3 regions of the Sporosarcina sp. AD_1 genome follow, and region 3 is predicted to be linked to each of the others. Evidence: riboswitches for the same ligand, from Rfam matches in the RefSeq annotation. Region 3 holds a riboswitch; each other region holds the start of a gene.
The links. Region 3 has a riboswitch for lysine ahead of dapA (4-hydroxy-tetrahydrodipicolinate synthase). Riboswitches for the same ligand answer to the same signal wherever they lie in the genome.

Region 1: another riboswitch for lysine. It lies ahead of ACSW3C_RS17175 (Na+/H+ antiporter NhaC family protein); the one in region 3 lies ahead of dapA (4-hydroxy-tetrahydrodipicolinate synthase).
Region 2: another riboswitch for lysine. It lies ahead of ACSW3C_RS17665 (cysteine hydrolase family protein); the one in region 3 lies ahead of dapA (4-hydroxy-tetrahydrodipicolinate synthase).

Annotation. Positions count from the first base shown of each region.
Region 1 covers NZ_JBPVIR010000009.1:163,990-170,666, reverse strand. Annotated here, with positions in the region: gene ACSW3C_RS17185 (methionine/alanine import family NSS transporter small subunit) at 220-327, opposite strand; gene ACSW3C_RS17180 (sodium-dependent transporter) at 340-1,869, opposite strand; gene ACSW3C_RS17175 (Na+/H+ antiporter NhaC family protein) at 2,086-3,657, opposite strand; lysine riboswitch at 3,789-3,967, opposite strand; gene yunB (sporulation protein YunB) at 4,020-4,799, opposite strand; gene ACSW3C_RS17165 (bifunctional metallophosphatase/5'-nucleotidase) at 4,841-6,241, opposite strand; gene ACSW3C_RS17160 (sulfite exporter TauE/SafE family protein) at 6,243-6,677, opposite strand, start outside.
Region 2 covers NZ_JBPVIR010000010.1:66,838-73,514, forward strand. Annotated here, with positions in the region: gene ACSW3C_RS17660 (APC family permease) at 1-818, opposite strand, end outside; gene ACSW3C_RS17665 (cysteine hydrolase family protein) at 841-1,551, opposite strand; lysine riboswitch at 1,725-1,909, opposite strand; gene ACSW3C_RS17670 (mandelate racemase/muconate lactonizing enzyme family protein) at 2,107-3,222, opposite strand; gene ACSW3C_RS17675 (M20 metallopeptidase family protein) at 3,219-4,379, opposite strand; gene ACSW3C_RS17680 (YfcC family protein) at 4,406-5,797, opposite strand; gene ACSW3C_RS17685 (hypothetical protein) at 5,928-6,677, opposite strand, start outside.
Region 3 covers NZ_JBPVIR010000006.1:250,643-257,319, reverse strand. Annotated here, with positions in the region: gene ACSW3C_RS13615 (winged helix-turn-helix transcriptional regulator) at 54-407, shown strand; gene ACSW3C_RS13610 (hypothetical protein) at 438-587, shown strand; gene yiaA (inner membrane protein YiaA) at 743-1,213, shown strand; lysine riboswitch at 1,337-1,514, shown strand; gene dapA (4-hydroxy-tetrahydrodipicolinate synthase) at 1,770-2,663, shown strand; gene ACSW3C_RS13595 (Type 1 glutamine amidotransferase-like domain-containing protein) at 2,727-3,338, opposite strand; gene ACSW3C_RS13590 (quinone oxidoreductase family protein) at 3,386-4,360, opposite strand; gene ACSW3C_RS13585 (MFS transporter) at 4,854-6,431, shown strand; gene ACSW3C_RS13580 (ABC transporter ATP-binding protein) at 6,490-6,677, opposite strand, start outside.

The DNA of each region.
Region 1 (6,677 bases), on a different contig from region 3:
AGACTTCAAACAACCTCCCGCCGCCTCCAGAACTAAAATAATTCTAAAGCTGTTCGCATGAAATGGAACCTCTTTCTTAGGACACTTGGCATTCTCTTTTCTTCTAAATGCCGAAGCGGGAGTACGGTTTGATTCACAAGAAAAAGACTGCAGACAAAATCAAGGTTTCTTGACTTTGCCTGCAGTCTGGAACGCCTTCTATCAGGCGCTCTTTCCATATTAAGCTCTGCTTCTGGATTTCATTATTGCATAAACGACGCTTGCCGCTAAACCACCCCAGATAATGAGGATCCCAACAACCATCATTAAAATTGCATCTCCGCTCATTGTGAATCCTCCTTATCGATTATCATATTCATTGAATTCTGTCGCTTTCTTATTCCACTTCATTGCTGTGAAAATCAGTGCCATGACAATGGCGAAGATGGCAACTGACCATCCGCCAGCCAAAATGAATCCGTCCGGATAGCCTTCGTAGTTTCCGTTATCCGTGTCATGCAACTTGAAAATATTTTTACGAAACAAGTCGATCATCATCCAGCCCAATACGATAGGTGTTATGACGCTCAAACAAATACGCCAGAGAGTTCCCACCCGAATATCTGATATCTCATTGGCATGCGTCTCGAACACGCGAAGCTTACGGAATGCCCAAGCAATGAGAATGACTTCTATTAATCCAATCGCTGCAACTCCGAACTGGTTGATAAAGTAATCGGCCGTATCAAGCAAATACAAACCGCCATTCGTTGCGAACAGCAAGGAGATAAGCGCAGCTGCCCCCACCCCGATGATAACGGACTTGGTACGGGACACATTGAACTTATCGGAAACCCCTGCAATATACGTCTCACAGATCGAAATAAGCGATGTGAGCCCTGCCAGTACGAGTGACAGGAAGAAGAGTGCTCCGAAGATTCCATTCATCCCCGGCATCTCATTAATAATTTGCGGGAATACGACAAACGCCAAGCCTACACCTGCAGTAGCCACTTCGCCGACTGGCACGTTCGCTTGCGTCGCCATGAATCCTAGCGCCGCGAAAATCCCAATTCCTGCAAGCAATTCAAAACCGGAGTTCGCAAATCCTGTGATGAATGCGTTGTTCGTAATATCCGATTTTTTTGGCAAATAGCTGGAATAGGTAATCATGATAGCGAAGGCGATGGATAAACTGAAAAAGATATGCCCATACGCCGCCACCCAGACGGTCGAATCCGCTAACTTGCTTAAATCAGGTTTGAAGAAAGCCTGCAATCCTACAGCCGCTCCATCGAGCGTGACCGCACGCAAAACGACTAGAAGGAAGACGACGACAAGTGTCGGGATGAAAATACGGTTTGCCAGTTCGATCCCTCTCTTGACTCCAGCAAGCAAAATAATGAAGGCAATTGCCCAAACGAGCAACAATGGAAGTAATACGCCTGGAACGATTCCACCGATTTCTCCCGGATTGTCCGCGAGATGCAATACGGAGCCGAACAAGAAACCGCCCGTATCATCCCCCCATGCCATATTGAAGGAATAAATCGTATACTTCATCGCCCACGCGATGATGACAGCGTAGTAAGTCGAGATGACGAACGAAACAAAGATCCCCCACCATCCGAGCCACTCCGCTCCTTTTCCGTTCATACGGAAGAATGACAATGGAGCGGAACCACGATACTTATGGCCTATTGTAAATTCCATGATCAAAATCGGTATGCCGGCAGTCAGTAGTGCGAATAAATATGGAATGAAAAATGCCCCTCCGCCGTTTTCATACGCCACGTATGGAAAACGCCAGATATTGCCGAGCCCTACCGCGGAACCAACAGCAGCCATAATAAATCCGGCCCTCGTGCCCCATTGCGAACGCTGTTCCATAAAGCTCTCCCCTTTCCCTATTGCTCCTTTTCTAAAAGGAGTCAAAGTTATATATTTTCAGATTAGTATATAATCTTAGAGATTAGTATATACGTCTAACTGACTATTGTCAAAACAATATTTTATTCGACAATTAACGCATCCATAACAAAAGGGCGATGAAAAATCATCGCCCCTTCCTTTCAATTATCTTAATTACCAAAGATGAATAACGCATTATGCGGAATGCCCTGCTTTCATTTTTTTACTCTTTGCGGTCCAGACAAAGAACAAGGTTCCGAGTACAGCAAGTGCCACAATCAGACCTATCCAGACAGAACCGGTCAATCCTAAAACAATATAACCCACCACACTGATGCTTGCAGCCACCAAGGCATAAGGCAACTGGGTCGACACGTGGTCCATATGGTTGCAACCCGCTCCCGTTGATGACAGGATCGTCGTGTCAGATATCGGAGAACAGTGGTCTCCGAACACAGCACCCGCGAGTACCGCTGACAGTGCAGGCAGCAGAAGCTCAGGCTCTGCATTCAGCATAATCGTACCGGCGATCGGCAGCAGGATGCCGAAAGATCCCCAAGAAGTGCCTGTGGAAAACGCCATGACACCCGCCAGCACAAACATCAGTACAGGAATGAAACCGACAGGGATATTGGATTTCTCTACGACGCCAGATAAAAATTGTCCTGTTTCCAATACATCGATCAAATCAGTCAAAGCCCAAGCGAACACCAGAATTAGAACAGCGGGCATCATCGCTTTAATACCGCTGATAAACGCTTTTCCAAGCCATTGCATCGACGCGGTTTCGTTATGTTTCAGTTGAGCGATATAAGACCAGCCCGCGACAAGCGTTCCGATCGATCCGCCGATCAGCAAGGATCTTGGTACATCGGTATTTTCAAAAATCGACCAGATATTCATCGTTCCGCCCGCTTGGTAGCCAGTGTAGATCATCATACCGAACGTCGCAACGACGAGCGTAATAATTGGCGCTACCAAATCTCTCACCTTGCCGTAGGAATGGACAGGAAAATCCTCTTTCAGCTGGCCGGGGATATCTTTGTCGGGGTGGAAGAGCTGGCCCTCGTCCGCCAGTTCCTCATGCTTTTTCATCGTAAAGAAGTCGATGTTTGTCCAAGCGAAGAAGAACACCATCAATAGAGTGATGATTGCATAGAAATTCATAGGTGCCATCAGCAGGAATGCAGATAGCGGCGAGTAGCTCAATGCTGCCGTCGATCCGAGGATCAATGCCAGCTGGCCGATCAGGAATGCTCCCCAGCTGGAAATCGGGGAGATGACACAGACAGGTGCGGATGTCGAGTCGATGAAATAAGCAAGTTTTGCTCTGGACACTTTATGCTCGTCCGTAATGGGACGCGCAATTTGTCCAACTGCCAGCGCATTGAAATAGTCATCCACAAAGATGAGCACGCCGACAATGACTGTCAGCAATTTGGCACCACGTTTTGTCTTGATTCGGCGAACGGCCCATTCCGCAAATGCCCTGCTCCCTCCCGAGAGACTGACAAACGCAGTGATCACACCCAGCAATAAGATGAAAAGCATAATGAAAATATTATACGTATTCAGGGCGCCGTCATCCCAAAACGAGACGATCATCCCCTTCCATAAATAGCTGACTGTTTCAGCCGGTGAAAACGAAGCGACCAATAAAGCCGCGGCCACAATACCGCTTCCTAATGATAATAAGACCCGCTTTGTCACCAACACCATCACAATGGCAATCAGCGGCGGTAAAATTGATACCCAAGTTCCAATCAAGTTGCTTTCCTCCATTTCTATGAATCGAGGCCAAGTAGGGGGAATGAAAAAACCGATACCTTCACACTTGCGTGCATCCGGTATCGGCTATCTACGGTTCGTTTGTTGGATAATTTCATACTATCTAACGTACGATCTGTAGCTCATCATACATTCTAATCATGTATGACAGTGTCATCCCTGTTCGGAATGACCCCAGCTTGAAGGACCTGACAATCCATTCAGCTTCGGCAAAGCTTCCTTTCTAGCACGGTCAACGGTGTCACCCTCTCGTACGTTACTCATAAGCAATGCAGCCTCTACCTAATCGATATTCTTCTAACATTTACTAGCCTAACAAGAATAGATGGCAAAATCAATGGTTAATTATCCTTGCCTTTCTGCAATGGCACTTCGATTTGCGGCGCGTTTCCATCACCCTTATTGTAAATTTGCGGAATCGGGCTTTGAATCATGCCGAACGCTACCGGAATGCGCTGCTCCACAGTTGTCGTACGTGTCGCAAGTGGTACGATGATTTGGACATCCACCGTAACAAGGACATTCAACTCAACAATGGCATTATTGATGCCAAACTCGGTCACAACCGTTTCCACATCGGTATGCACGCTTCCTACCACATGAAAGCGAATAGGGATTTTCGGGCCGAGATTACCGAGCAGTGGGATGTTCGTCGCTTGCCCAACCGGGACAAAAAAGACAACGCCTCCATGGCTTTCCATCGCTTGCGGGTCGTATTCGATATTTTCATTAAGCGGCAGCATATCCATATTGCCGCTTTCCGCCATATCGAGATGGGACTCCACTAAACTATGGATTTCCGCCATGGTCTTACTGATGATCTCCGTATCGAACTGTGTTGTGACCATCGCACCCGAATCATTGGGAATGTTTTTAATAATATCATTGACGTTATAAATTTCTGTGGACCGGGATTTGATTGCCTGCGTGATGACATGCGCCGCAATGATTTCCGTCTGAAACTCCGCGTACTGTATGTAAATAGGGGTAAGTCTGGCGTTTACGATATAGAGGAAAATAGCGATTGTCAGAAGAAACGCAGGCAATATAAGGGATATCCATTTACGCTTTTTCTTTTTCCTGCCGTAATATTTACGCGGGACTTGACCATAAAATTTCAAAACGACTCCTCCTACATAAATCTATGCAGGCAAGGAGCCGTTCATTCCATTTGCTGACTGCCAGTCCGCTTCTCCTCCAGCAAGCGTTTGCCATACCAACCGGCGACATCTCGGATCAATTCAGGCATAATATACTCCTTTGGCGCATCTTTCAATAACGGAAAGAAGTAGCCAAAAGTGAACATGTCCAGCGTAACAAGCCGATAGCTCTTGTCATCCTCCACTTCCTCGTCACCGACGCACAACATTCCTTCATCCATCCATAGCCGTTCACGGATCATGGCTCCCATTAGGGTGCCACGAAAGCCAAGACCTCTCACTTCTGTCCGTGGCAGCTCGTCGTTCAGGGAGAGCTCATAAAGCTCACGCAACTCTCTGCCGTTCAGACTAACGATGCACGGATTGATCGGATGAGGCAGCAATGCATGCAGATCCCCTTTGGTCACCCAGCCGTTTTCCAGCCCGCCTAGAAAGATGCCGGCGTTGAACAATGCACAATCGGCCTCTGTATAAGCAATCAGCGCCTCTCCGAAGAAAGAGGACAGCTTGCTTGGACCGAACAATTCCTGAGGCATCGATTCAATATTATAAAAGACGTTTTCGTCCAGCGTCTTCTTTCCGCGATCCATCAATTCATTAACCATCGCCGTATCTCCCGGATCACTGTCCAAGCCATCACATCGGACTACAGCCGCCTCTTTATGCGTGATTCGTTTTTTCTCAACGTCGTATTCAAGCGCGACATGCCCGACGTACATCCCGAATTTCCCCGTCGCGGCCAATAATGTATCCCCGATCCATTCCCCTTCTGTAAATAAATGATGGGTATGCGCACCGAGGATGACATCGATCGAATCAAGTTCTTCCGCAAGCTTCCGGTCCTCATGGATACCTAGATGGGAAAGGCAAATTAGAACATCCGCCTGTCCTTCTATTTCCGCCACGATCTTTCGAAGGGCGGCATGCGGTTCTGATATCTTCCACCCCAAACGGGAATAAAAAGCCGGATACATCGCCGTTGCGCCGATCACACCGATGCGCACGCCTTCTGCCGTTTCAAAAATGCGATACGGCTTCAGCCACTTGGGAAACGTCCCATCCGGCTCCTCCAAATTACAGAGAATCACGTCGAACGCCGCCCCTTCGTATAATGTGTTCAATGCATTCTTCGACAACGTGATCCCTTCATTGTTGCCGATTGTCACTGCATCGCATCCCGCGCTGTTCAAAAGGGCGACATTTCCCTTTCCTCTCGTGCCCTCCGTATAGGGATGGGATCTGTCGATATGATCGCCGATATCGAATACAAAACAAGCATCACCTTGCAGCTGATGCTTTACTTTGTTCTCTTTCAAATAACGGCTTATTTTCGGCCAGTTATCAAAATGGCTATGAAGATCATTTGTATGGTAAAGATGAATTGAGATAATAGATTCCTTCATTTCAACCCCAGATCCCTTCAATGATCGATCGAATTCCAAACAGCAATAAAATGACTCTCAGAACAACAACAAGCGTTTCCGAATTCATTTTTTTATTCAGATTCGAACCGATCGTACCGCCGATGTACGCACCGGGAATGACCGGAAGTGTATACAGCCAAGGCACATGCCCGAGCGAAATATGCGTGATCGAGTTGACGATAGCCGATAAAAACACCATAAACATCGATGTACCGACCGCAACATGCGGAGGAAATAGGAAAAGTAAAATCATCGCTGGCACGATCATTGTACCCCCGCCAATGCCGAAGAGCCCAGACGTGAAGCCAATCACAAACGTGAGCAGCAAGGCAAACCAGATCGGATAGCCATATACATGGGTTTCTCCTTTTGGATCAATGAAGACACGTTCCTTCCCATGGTTCACAAACCAATG
Region 2 (6,677 bases), on a different contig from region 3:
GCAGACTTGAAACTTCCTACATCTGGCCAGACAAGCTGCGCCACATACGCTTGCGCAATAAAAATGATGCCGCCAATCAAGCAGGAAAGAATAGCCGCTTTCCAAACATCATTTTTTGGATTCACTGCTTCTTCAGATAATGTCGTAATCGAGTCAAATCCTAAAAAGGAGAAGCAGGCAATCGCTGCGCCCGAGACGATCGCTCCGATTGCGAACGTATCACTGGCAAAGAACGGTGTAATGGAAACTAAAGCGGACGCCCCCTCTTCTACTGTGATCGCTTTTATGCAAAAGATCACGAAGATGGCGACGATGACTCCCATAAATAAAACGAGAATCCGGTTCGTTTTAGCGGCCATCTGCATGCCGAGAATATTAATCACCGTAATCACGCCTGCTATGATGAGCACCCATACCCAATAAGGAATAAACGGAACTAACGCGTTGGCGTATGACGCACCGATCATAAAGACAATGAGCGGAACCAGAACATAATCCATAAACATGGCCCAGCCAGCAAAAAAGCCCAAGTGCGGATTGATCGCACGCTGTGTATATGTATATGTGGAACCCGAAACAGGAAAAGCGGCAGCCATCCGTCCGTAGCTGTAGGCCGAAAACATCATGGCCAACATGGCAACCAAATATGATAACGGCAGCATCCCGCCTGTTAGCTGGGAAGCATAGCCATAAATATAAGCCGGAGCGATTGGTGTCATAAAGGCGATTCCGTAAATGACCAGGTCCCTCAGTTTCAGAACCCGTTTGAATTGCGGAGCCGCTTGGTCTTGTGATGTATTTTGCTGCATGGTCGTCATCTCGCCCGCTTCCTCTCTATCATTAAACTAAAATTTCTTGCTGCAATTGTTCCTCAATCAACTGAATCGTTTCTTCCGTGCTCATCACTTGGCAATAGATTTGATTCATGATCATGATTTCGGCGTCATGCAATTGTTGTGTTGCCGCGGCACATGCGTCTTCGACGAGTATCACTTCAAAGCCGGCATCTGCTAAACTGCGGACAGTGGAAGCGACACATTGGTCGGTAACCACGCCCGTGCATACGACCGTTTCAATGCCCATATTACGTAGTAGGAATTCATAGTTCGTTCCGCTCAATACGCTGTCCGTTGTTTTATTCACTACAATTTCATCATCCAGCGGCTTCAGCTCCTCGACCATTTCCGCTCCCGGATCGCCAATCGGCAATAAAATATTGTTCCATCCCGGACGGCGCTGTACTGGTGAACGATCGCGGCCGTCTTTATGATGGCATGCAATGCGGCCAAAGGTTACTTCCAGTTGGTTACCACGGAAAAAGTCCAGCAGCTTTTTATTGTTTGGAACGACCATGTCATCAATCCGGTCGAAGAAGTACTCCCACTTATCAAACATGCCGCGTTCATGGGCTAATTTGGCATCTAAGCCATCTCTGCTAATGAATTGATGTTGCATATCAACGATCAATAAGGCAGTTTTCGCGGGATCGACGACCATTTTCTTTTCCTCAGTCGGGGCGAATTCGTAATACAAGGTTTGTTGGTTTTCCATCATAAATTCCTCCAATTCACAGCCATTCTGAGCTGCATTTTAGTAATTCAGAAATACAAAAAAGAGATTCTTCATGTGCTAAAGAATCTCCAAAGGCAATAAAAAAAGACTATATCTTTCCAGAAGAACCGGAAATGATGCAGTCATTCCAAATTCCTCGCCTTTTTATCTCAAGTGGAGATAGCACAACTTAATAAATCGGCAAATTTATTAAGACAGTCCTGTAATTATTCATTACAGGCCCAGTACATAATGGCGAGAACTCATTACATACTTCGGCGACATTTCCTTCTTCATAGCATCCACGTCTTCCCGGACTCCGCTATGCGCTAATAAATATCGCGCCTCTACCTCACCTGCGTAAGCAGCGAGGTCTATTAAATTATAGGTTTCATTCTAGTACTCGTGTCTAGCCTCTGTCAATGAATTTTTTTATTGCTCATTCAATTGCAAAGATAATAAACCCTTCCAAAGCTTGCTCCAGCAGGCATTCCAGGAGTTAGAATAGAGTGCTTAAAAATTTTCAAGCACTCTATTTTATCTCGGCAAAAATCCTCAATATAATTCAATCTTCACATAGTCACTAGTCAGTTTTTCAAGGATAGCTTCGTCCACCTCAATACCAAGGCCAGGACGTTCAGAAAGATAGACAAAAGGAATTTGGAAATCCAATTGTGCCACGTCCTCGCTGAACATTAACGGACCAACAAGTTCATTGCTCTTAATCCGTTTTTTGGCTGTGGATAAATGCAATCCAGCTGCGGATGCGATAGCGGACTCCACCATGGAGCCGACCTGGCATGTATACCCTGCGAGCTGAGCTTGATGTACGATGTGGGTAGCCGGATAGATCCCCCCGCATTTCATCAGTTTGATGTTGACCATATCCACTGCCCGTTTCACGGTAATTTCATACATTTCCTTGTCTCCATGAATACCTTCGTCGATCATGACGGGGATAGATGTCTTTTGTTTGATTTCTGCTAAACCGTCAATATCCGTTGCGATGACCGGTTGTTCAATCCAATCAATATGGCAGTCTGTAATTCGCTGAAGGACATACATCGTATCGGCGCTTGTCTCCCAGCCTTGGTTGGCGTCGACTTTCAGCGCAATTTCCGGCCCGACTGCTTCTCGAACCGCACGGATGCGCTCCACATCAAGGCGTTTATCTGTCCCCACCTTTAGCTTCAAGGTCGTATAACCTTCCGCCACAGCCTGCTTCGCTTTTTCAGCCATTTCCGCCGGTGACAGAATGCTGATAACTTTTGGAAGCTCCAGCTTGTCATAATACCGCCCGCCGAGCAAATTATAGACGGGCTGATTTGCCGCTTTTCCCATGAGGTCGTAGCAAGCGATATCCAGCGCCGCTTTCGCAGTCGTCGCACCTAAGATCGTCTGATTCATCTTGTCATGAATTTTCTCAATGTCGAATGGATTTTCTCCGAGAATAACAGATGCTAATGTCTTGTTCAGCACCGCAAAGACACTTTCCCATGTTTCACCTGTAACATGTTCATCGGGCGTCCCTTCTCCATATCCAACAAGTCCATTGTCTGTTTGTAGTTTCACGATGATCGACGGCATGTCCTTGTACGTATGGTAACTGACGATGAATGGGTCGATAAGAGGAAGCCGGATCGCATATACCTCTACTGATGTTATTTTCAATTCCCTGCCCCCTCCTTCATGTACTCCAGCAGACTCGTAGTGAATAAATCAACACCTACTGAAAGCATTTCTTCATCGATATCAAACTTAGGATGATGGTGCCCATAAGGATGCGAGTCTTTGCCGATTCCGATGAAAATGTAGGATGCAGGGATTTCTGTTGAGTAATAAGCAAAATCTTCACTGCCCATAATCCCATCAATTCGTTGCACCCGCTCTTCCCCCACTAGCGACTTTGCCTGCTTCTCCATGAATGCGGTCAAACGGACATCATTCATGAGCGGAGGGTCGCCATGTTCGTACGCCAGTTCATACGCTGCGCCGTGTGCATTGCATATCCCATCCACGATTGCCTCGAAGCGTTTTCGTATTAAGAACGACGTGTCTTTATTGAAATAACGGACCGTTCCGGAAGCCACCGCTGTGTCTGGGATGACATTATAATTGGAGCCGGAATGCAACTCTCCGATACTGAGCACCGCTTCTTCCTTTGGATCCAGGCTGCGGCTCACTATGGTATGGAGCTGCGTGATAATCGTCGAGATAATCAATGTCGGGTCAATGGTCTGTTGAGGCATGGAGCCATGTCCGCCCTTGCCTTTGATGGTAATCGAGAAACGGTCTGCCCCCGCCATCGTCGCTCCTTCCCGTACACCAATGACTCCTGACGGAATAGGCTGCCATAGATGATAGCCGAATATTGCATCCACTCCATCCAAAAGCTTTGCCGCCACTAGCTCCATCGCACCGCCCGGGAGTTCCTCTTCTGCGTGCTGGAAAATCAACAGAATCGTTCCGTTAATCTCTTCCTTTTTCGTGACGAGAACTTTCGCCACGCCGAGAAGAATGGCCATATGTCCGTCGTGCCCGCAGGCATGCATGACATTGCTGGTTTTTGATGAAAACGGCAAACCGGTCTCTTCCTGAATTGGAAGGGCATCCATATCAGCACGAATTCCAATTATCTTGCCATCTCCGTCTCCTTTGATGATGCCGATAACGTCCTTTCCTGTCAGAGAAAAAGTATCGATTCCTAGCTGATGAAGCTGCTGTGCAATATACGCTTTCGTCTCACGCTCCTGATGGGAAAGCTCCGGATGCTGATGTAAGTAACGTCGCTGGTCAATAACCCAATCCATTAATTCTTGTTGTTTCAAAGCTTTTTTCCACCTCTTTATTCAAATTATGAAAACCCAATCACATGGGCAACTGTAACGAAAATGGCACCTAAGACGTAATGAATGATGATCAATGGGAAAATCCATTTCACCCATTTTGACCAAGGGATTCGTGCCAATGCAAGACCCGCCATGAAGTAGCCGGAAGTTGGTGTGAAGATATTCGATATTCCATCCCCAAACTGGAATGCTAAAACAGCAGTTTGCCGTGTTACGCCGACCAAATCAGAGAGCGGTGCCATAATCGGCATCGTCAATGCGGCCTGACCGCTTCCGGATGGGATGATAAAGTTTAATAGACATTGAACAACATACATGCCGAATGCCGCTAGAACTGAAGGCAATTCGCCAATGGTTGAAGCAAATGCATGCAAGATCGTGTCCATGATTGCGCCATCCTGCAACACAACGAGTATCGCATTCGCAATACCGACAACAAGCGCTCCCATGACAAGTACCCGGCACCCTTCAATAAATGACTCGGCAATGGTGTCGAATTTCATCTTTCCAACAAGCCCCATTGCAATCCCCATTAATAAAAACAAACCAGCAATTTCAGTCAAATACCATCCATACTTGATGACACCAATTGCGAGTCCGACCAATGTTGCAAGCAGAATTAAAAAGATAATCTTATGGCGTGTCGTCATCTCTTCCATTTCCGTAACCTTCTCGAAATCCTGCTCTGTCCCATACAATACGCTTTTCGTAGGATCCGCCTTCACCTTCTTCGCGTATCGCATGACATACCAAATACTTACACTTAAGAAGATGACCCATAAAACAATACGGAATCCAAGCCCCGAGAAAATCGGCAGCTCTGCAATCCCTTGTGCAACCCCGACTGTAAACGGATTCATAAAAGCGGCCGTGAAGCCCGCAGAAGTTCCTAATAACACGATGGCTGCCCCGACAAGGGAATCGTAACCGATCAGCACCATTAACGGCACAAGAATTGTGATGTACGGAATTGTTTCTTCCGCTAATCCCAGCATGGCTCCGGATAACGCGAAAAACGTCATCAAAATAGGAATCAGCCAATATTCCCTGCCACTCATTTTCTTAGAAATTGTACCGACAGCAGCTGAAATGGCTCCCGTCGCATGTAAAATACCAAATGAACCGCCGACGATGAAAATATAAAAGATAATACCGGCAGAGTTCAGCATCCCTTTATGAATTGCTTGAAATATGCCTAAAAAGCTAGTTGGCGAAGATTCTACAAAATGATAGGTACCATCCACTACAATGGTCCGGTTATTCTCATCCACCATCTTGTCATATTCACCCGCTGGTACCAAATACGTTGCAATCGCTGCCAAAATGATAATGGAAAACAGGATGACATACACATGCGGTACATGGAACTTCTTTTTTACTTTCACTTGATCCCCCATTGGTTTCCCCCCAATTTTTATACGTCGGTATATAGACGCTAACTTGGAACAATAGTATCGGAAAACAAAAAAATAGTCAACAACTATTTTGACTATTTTAAATCGGGGGACCCTTTTATTATTTCTAAAACTACCTTTCAGGCAAATCTAATCGATACACGGCTCGGGGGCGTCCATTCTGATACGGTTGCTCTTCGCCGATGACTTGCAGCCAACCAACGTCCATGTATTTTTTCAACATTCTTTCCGCACTCCGCTTTGTAATTCCGAAATAATCTGCTATGTCACTAGACGTCAAACGGTTTAGCGGCCTGGATTTCTGAAATTGAATCATTTTGATTACATTCGTCACACTAATTTTAAGTGTTTTCGCTAATTGGATAATCTGTTCATCATCTGTTAATAAGACATGCTGTTCCTTCGTTGCTTGTGGATTAATGACCATTTTATCTTCTGTAACGACAATAAAGGAATGGGACGATTCTTGCTTTTGGGCATACGTTAACGCAATCATAGCATTATTATTCGCATCCACAAGTGTCATGCCAAATCCGGATCCGAGATGCAGGTAAACGGATAATTGGTCAGCAATAGAGTAAACAGGATGCAGCAGTTCCAAATGCTCCATCAGAAATTCGATGCCTCCCTTTGTTCCATAAAAAACAAACGATTCCTTCGTCAATTGTTGTACCGAGCCATTGACTTGCTTAGACAAGTCCTGCAAGCTTTCAAAGAGGGGCTCCATTTTTTCTGAAGAAAGTTCATGTTCTTTATCTTGAAATGAAATGGACATCGTACTAACCGCCACTTGTGAAAGCTCTGTTTTTTGAAGAAGCCCCTTATGTTTTGCATCCTTCAAAGCATCCAAAATCGTCTTCTC
Region 3 (6,677 bases):
AAGTGTTTTGCAATGTGATATGATAAGAAAAAGTAAAAAACGGGGTTGGAAATATGGAAAAAGATCTTAAAACGATAGAAACCGGCACAGAGTCCACTTGCCAGAAATACCGAAACGCCATAGAGTTCATCGGGAAGAGATGGACGGGCATCATTATCTTTAATTTGTTCGACGGACCTAAACGGTATCATGAATTGCTGAATGCAATCGACGGAATCTCAGATAGGCTGCTGTCTGAACGACTCAAAGATCTGGAAGAAGAAGGATTGCTGGTGAAGCGCATCATAGCGGAAGCACCGAGAAAGGTCGAATACGAATTAACCCCGCCTGGTCATGAATTCAAGGATGTCTTCAAAGCGATATTAGGCTGGGTCGAGAAGAAGGAAGAGTTTGTGAACAGGAAGTAGAAATAGGGATAGGTCTAAGGGGGTGTTCCTATGATTTTTATAACGTTCGGCATACTTTTCGTCGTCAACTTTATCATCTGTTCCATTATCACAATCCTCTTCGGTCTAACTCGGAAACTCGATTGGGCCATAATTGCCGTCATTAGTTTTCTCCTCGCCCTTGTCGTTGTGGCTTTTTAATTTTCTATAAATAGCTGAACATTACAGAACGCTTCCCAACTGGCTAGCGTTCTTTTGTTTGTAATTAATTTGCGAAGAGAAACAATATTTCAAATATCAATTGTCGCCTCGTAATCTTTTAGCTATGATGAAGGAAAGAGGAGGGAGATGATTCAATGACCCAGGAAAAGGAATATATAATAGATAAAGAAAAACCCCAGATACCAAAAATAAAAGTGGAAAGAAAAGACGGAGAACCGACAGTTGCTTTTAAAGGGGCATCCATTGCAGCGTTGCTGATCGGAGTGTCATCCTACTTAATCGGCTTGTTTAATGCGGGCATGGAATTAAATGAAAAAGGTTACTACTTTGCCGTTCTCATTTTCGGTCTTTATGCTTCCGTTTCCTTGCAAAAAGCGGTCAGAGATAAAGAGGAAGACGTCCCGGTGACAAATATTTATTATGGCATCAGCTGGTTTGCGCTGATCGTTGCGATCGCTCTAATGGCGATTGGCCTGTATAATGCCGGCAGTATCGTCTTGAGTGAAAAAGGGTTTTATGCGATGGCGTTTGTGTTAAGTATTTTCGCGGCAATTACGGTGCAGAAAAACGTCCGTGATACACAAAAGGCGAGAGAAGCAGATTAATATTTTTCTGTAAAGGTACTTTCCAATCGAATTTTTAAAACTTTTTAAGTTTTTGCTTGCATTTGCTTCTGAAAAGGGGTAAAGTCGTAGTAATTTAACATTCACTTATTTCGCAAGTTTTGAAGTAAGGATAGAGGCGCAAAGACCATCAGTACACAGTCAGAGGATAATGAGATCCGATGAAGACTGTGGAAAGGGGAATTTGCCGAAGTGGAGAGAAACTCATTATCTCGAAGCTGGTTCTGCGTTGAATAAGCACAGAATTGTCATATAGGAAACTATATGGAGGGCTATCTTATGCAATGAAATAATTTATTATTTCAACTGCAACAACGAGCCCTCGTTGTTGCTTTTTTGCGTTCAATTCACTTGGATCGTTTAGATGCACGGAGGTCATGCTCCTGCTTCTCCAAGTTAAGCCTTCGGCGGAGGTCAGCCATTTTGAGAGTTGCACATAACAGCTCGACTAAATCCCGGCCAATTATTCCGAGGCGTGATTGATCACTTGCCCTTCTCCCTCTATTTTTTATAAAAAAATGATAGGATGTGGAGAACAATGAATTTCGGACGAATTGTAACAGCTATGGTGACTCCTTTTGATGAACAGGGTGAAATTGATTTCCAGGCAACACAGAACCTGATTAATTATTTGATTTCCAATGGCACCGAAGCATTGGTTGTCTCGGGAACAACAGGAGAATCCCCGACCTTGACGAACAAAGAAAAAGCCAAGTTATTCAAGTTTACCGTAAACGTTGTAAATGGCAGGGTGCCGGTCATTGCAGGAACTGGCACCAATAATACGAAAGAGTCCATGGAACTGACCCTGCTCGCGGAAAATGCGGGTGTCGACGGCATTATGCTCGTGACTCCGTACTATAACAAACCTTGTCAAGAAGGGCTCTATCAGCACTTTAAGGCCATTGCAGAGGTCACGACTCTGCCGATCATGTTATACAATATTCCGGGACGCAGTGTTGTCAATATGTCCGTTGAAACCGTCATACGCCTCTCGAAGATCCGCAACATCGTGGCAATCAAAGAGGCGAGCGGTGATTTGGACACTATGGCCGAAATTATTGATCGCACGCCAAAGAGCTTTGCATTATATAGTGGCGACGACGGGCTGACACTTCCTGTATTATCAATCGGCGGCGCAGGCGTCGTTTCAGTCGCATCTCACGTAGTCGGAAACGACATGCAAACGATGATCGCGTATTTTCAACGGGGTGATTTTGAACAAGCTGCCCGGGAACATCGCAGACTGCTGCCTATCATGCGAGCCCTATTCGCAGCGCCAAATCCATCTGCTGTCAAAGCGGCACTCAACCTAAAAGGCATACCAGTTGGCGGCGTCCGTTTGCCGATGATTCCGCTCAATAGCGATCAGCTGCGCAGCTTATACCAATCTTTAACGCTCTATGAGGAATTAGCTTTTTCAAGGAATTGATCAACTAGCAAAGTAACACGCCAGGTTCACACGATAGTGGAGCCTGGCATTTCTTATCATGGATTAGTTGCATGGCGTTGTGATCTTCGCAAGCAGAATCTCATTTTGAAAGTGCAAGTTTTCGTTGTCTGTTAATGCATAGATGGGGCTGCCTTTTCTACTGGGTGCCCAGGCATCGAATGCAAGACGCCGAGACTCTTCATTATAATGAGGACACAGACTTCCCTTCAACATCCCAAGCCCTTGAAACTCCTCATATCCTTCCTTGCTTTCACTAAAGCACGTCTCAAACCAGCACATCGCACCGGCACTTATCCCAGCTAGAATCACTCCATTTTGATATGCATTTTTCAGAACCTCATCAAAACCGGTCCGGCGCCAGATTTCAAGCATAGATTGGGTGTTGCCCCCACCCACATACACGATGTCCAACGCATTCACGACCTTTTGAATAGCGGGCGCCAGAAAGTCTTTACTTGTTAAATGGCTTGGCTCCTCCTCTCGGAAGGCTTCATAAAACTTGTCGATATATCCCGGTGCGTCGTTGCTTGCCGTTCCAATAAATGCGATTTTAATTGGCCCTTGTTTCCGGCAGATTTTCAACAGGTACTCATCAATAAATGGGGTGTTTTCTGAAAATCCCCCGCCTGAAATGGCTAGTATCTGTCTTTTCATTCATACTCTCCTCTCCCTCTTTCATTCGTCATATTTAATACATGCTTTCACTCCACTCTCAAAAGAATCTTTCCTTCATATTTACGGCTTTCCATTAATCGATGAGCCTCTGAGGCATCTTGTAATGTAAAAATTTGAGCGATAGGAAGAGCAACCTGATGTAAAGTAATTAACTCAATTACTTCTTCAGCAATAGATGCCAATCGAGCGGGGTCATGCTTTCTCGTAGTACCTAAACTAAAACCCTTAATACTTCTGCAGCTACTATGGACATCATTTGTAGTAAAGGTTCCTGGCAGACCACTGCTATTTCCAAATTGCACAAGTGTACCGTACAATGCTAAGCATTCTAGGCTCTTCCCTGTTACCTCACCGGCTACAGAGTCAAAGATAACATTTGCTCCTTGACCATCCGTATGATACAAGGCTTCTTCAACAAACGAATCATAGGTGCATACAATATCCGCCCCTAAGCTCTTTACATACTTTGCTTTTTCCATATGGCCTACCGTACAAATAATTGTCTGCGTTCCATATAATTTCGCTAGCTGTACAAGCATGGAGCCAACACCGCCAGCAGCACTATGTATAACAATTGTATCCTTTTTATTAATTTGCCCGATCTCATGTAATAGGATAAATGCTAAAAACGATATAGTCGGCAAAGCAGCCGCCTGTTCAAATGAAAGACTTTCGGGAATTTTAAAGACTAACCTTTCATCCGCAATCACGTATTCTGCATACGATCCATATTTAGGGAACGCAACGACGCGATCCCCTTTTGAGAAACCTGAATGAGGATGAGCCTCTTCAATGACCCCAGCTGCGTCCAATCCCAGTATTAGTGGAAATTGTCCTTTTCCTTTTTTGCCTCTGCGAGTTTTTATGTCAGCATAATTCACACTTGTAAATGCAACTTTTAGTAAACATTCTCCTGCACCAATTTTCGGACGTTCCATTTCCTCTAACATAAGAACATCGGGTCCACCGAATTCTTTTTGAATTATCGCTTTCACATTCATCCCCTCCCATACTCAATGTAGCATGAAAAATAGTTTTCATAAATTTTCAAATTCCTATGCACTTGCATAAGTTTTTCGAATCAAGTTCATTAAATACGATTCAAAATCAAAGGAAAAGTGCAATGGCTCCTTAACGGTGTTGCTTTCAACAAGTCTTCAATTCCAATCCGAACAATGATAAATGATCCAGCTTGATGCATAAAAAATTGACTCAATACTAAGAATGCGGTTCAATAATCCTCCTTAATTAGCAACCCTAAATGTGAGAGCAATCCTCACCAATTGGGCTTTGTGCTATGTGAGTAACCAAACAAGTCTAATAGACGAAGCATAAAGGATTCTTAGCAATTTAGAATCAAGGATGGATATTTTCGGGCATAATTCATTAATAGAAGAGAAACAATTAATGCAGCCCCACTTGTAACATAAAGTTCGCCTTCTGTTCATTTTCGATTATTATAATAATCAATCATTATTTATGGAGGTGTGATCGATGGCAATAAAGGAAAACAAGACGACTACATTAGGCTTCACGATACTATTGATCGGCGTATTCATGGCGGCGCTGGATAACGGGATTATTAGTGCCGCTTTGACAACAATCAACTCTTCGTTCGATGTATCAGCGACGTCGGGTGCCTGGGGAATCACACTGTACACGCTTGGCCTGGCTGTCGCCACACCAATTGTCGGTAAGCTGGCAGACCGCTATGGCCGGAAGAAATTGTTCCTCATTGAGGTCGCCATTTTCACGATCGGTTCACTCGGTGTTGCACTGAGTCCCAATTTCACTCTGTTCTTGGCGGCTCGTTTATTCCAGGCGCTCGGTGGCGGCGGGATATTCATTATCGCCAGCTCCCATGTCCTCAGTACATTTGCAAAAGAGAAACAAGGCAGCAAGCTAGGATTGCTTGGTGCGATGAACGGGATTGCTTCTGTTGTTGGTCCGAATATCGGCAGCTTTCTGATCGATTTGACGGGTAATTGGCATTGGCTCTTCCTAATCAATGTTCCCATTGGTATTCTGTTAGTCATCTTCGGCTGGCTTTCCTTACAAGAAACAAAAACGTCTGTACTGTCAAAAATCGATTTTCTTGGCATCTCTCTATTATCTTTCTCCATCTTAAGTGTCATGTTTGCAGTCAACAATTTGGGTGAAGGAGGCTTGCTAAACAGTCTTCTCGGCTGGAGTACACTCGGTTTATTGCTGCTTGGTGTTGTCCTTTTTGCCTTGCTGATCTTTGTGGAAAAGCGGAATGAAGCGAAGCATGTCGATCCGATTTTACCGTATCATTTATTGCGTAAACCAACGTATTCCATGACGATGGTAATGGGGGCACTGTCCGGGCTGTTCATTGGAGCAGTCATCTTCATCCCTTCGTATGCGGAGCAGATTCTCGGCATTCCAGCTTCCAAGTCAGGGTATTGGATGACACCACTTGCTTTAGCATCAGGTATTGGGGCTGCAGGCGGCGGGTTCTTTGTTGATAAACAAGGTCCTGTAAAGACACTTATCCTCTCGGGCATCATTTCGGTGATTGGTTTCGGGGGACTCGGTCTTTTTGTAGATTCAAAACTGACGTTTATTCTCTTTTCCGTAATCGCAGGAATCGGATTCGGTTTTGTTCTTGGCGCTCCTTTGACAGTGCTGACCTCGAACGCAGCCGGCACCCAAAAAGGCTCTGCAATCGGCACGCTGTCAGTCGCCCGGCAAATCGGTTTGACGATCTCGCCTACCATTTTTGCGGCTTTCATCCAGCAGGGCTTCAGTCAATTGGGCACGCTTATTCCTGAAAAATTAAAAGCACACGGAATTGATCCGTCTGCCATGCCAAGCGGAGCATTGGAGTCTGTCAGTGGCGGCGGGTATGCCAATATCCAGGAGAACATTGAAAAGATACCGGTGGCGGACGTACGAGATGCTTTGAATGAAGCATTCCAAAGCGCAGTCCATTCAGCATACGAGCCAATCTACTTAACGTCCGCAGGCGCCGCTCTCTTCATGATTATTATTGCTTTAGTTTTCAGCAAAAAGTTCGCCAGAGACGCTAAAGAGCATCCTGCCGAGTAACGCAATTCATAAAAAAAGGGAACAGCATTATCGCGCTGTTCCCTTTTCTTATGATCTTTTATTCCACAATATAGCCATCCCGCATGGTGATGATTCGATCAACATACGGTAGCATCTCTTCGTCGTGTGTGACCATCAGCGTGGTCAGCTTCAGAGTTTTGGTCAGCTGACGCAGCAACTCCATGACATCCTTGGAACGTTTCGTATCAAGGCTTGCTGTCGGCTCATCGGCGAACAGGATTTTCG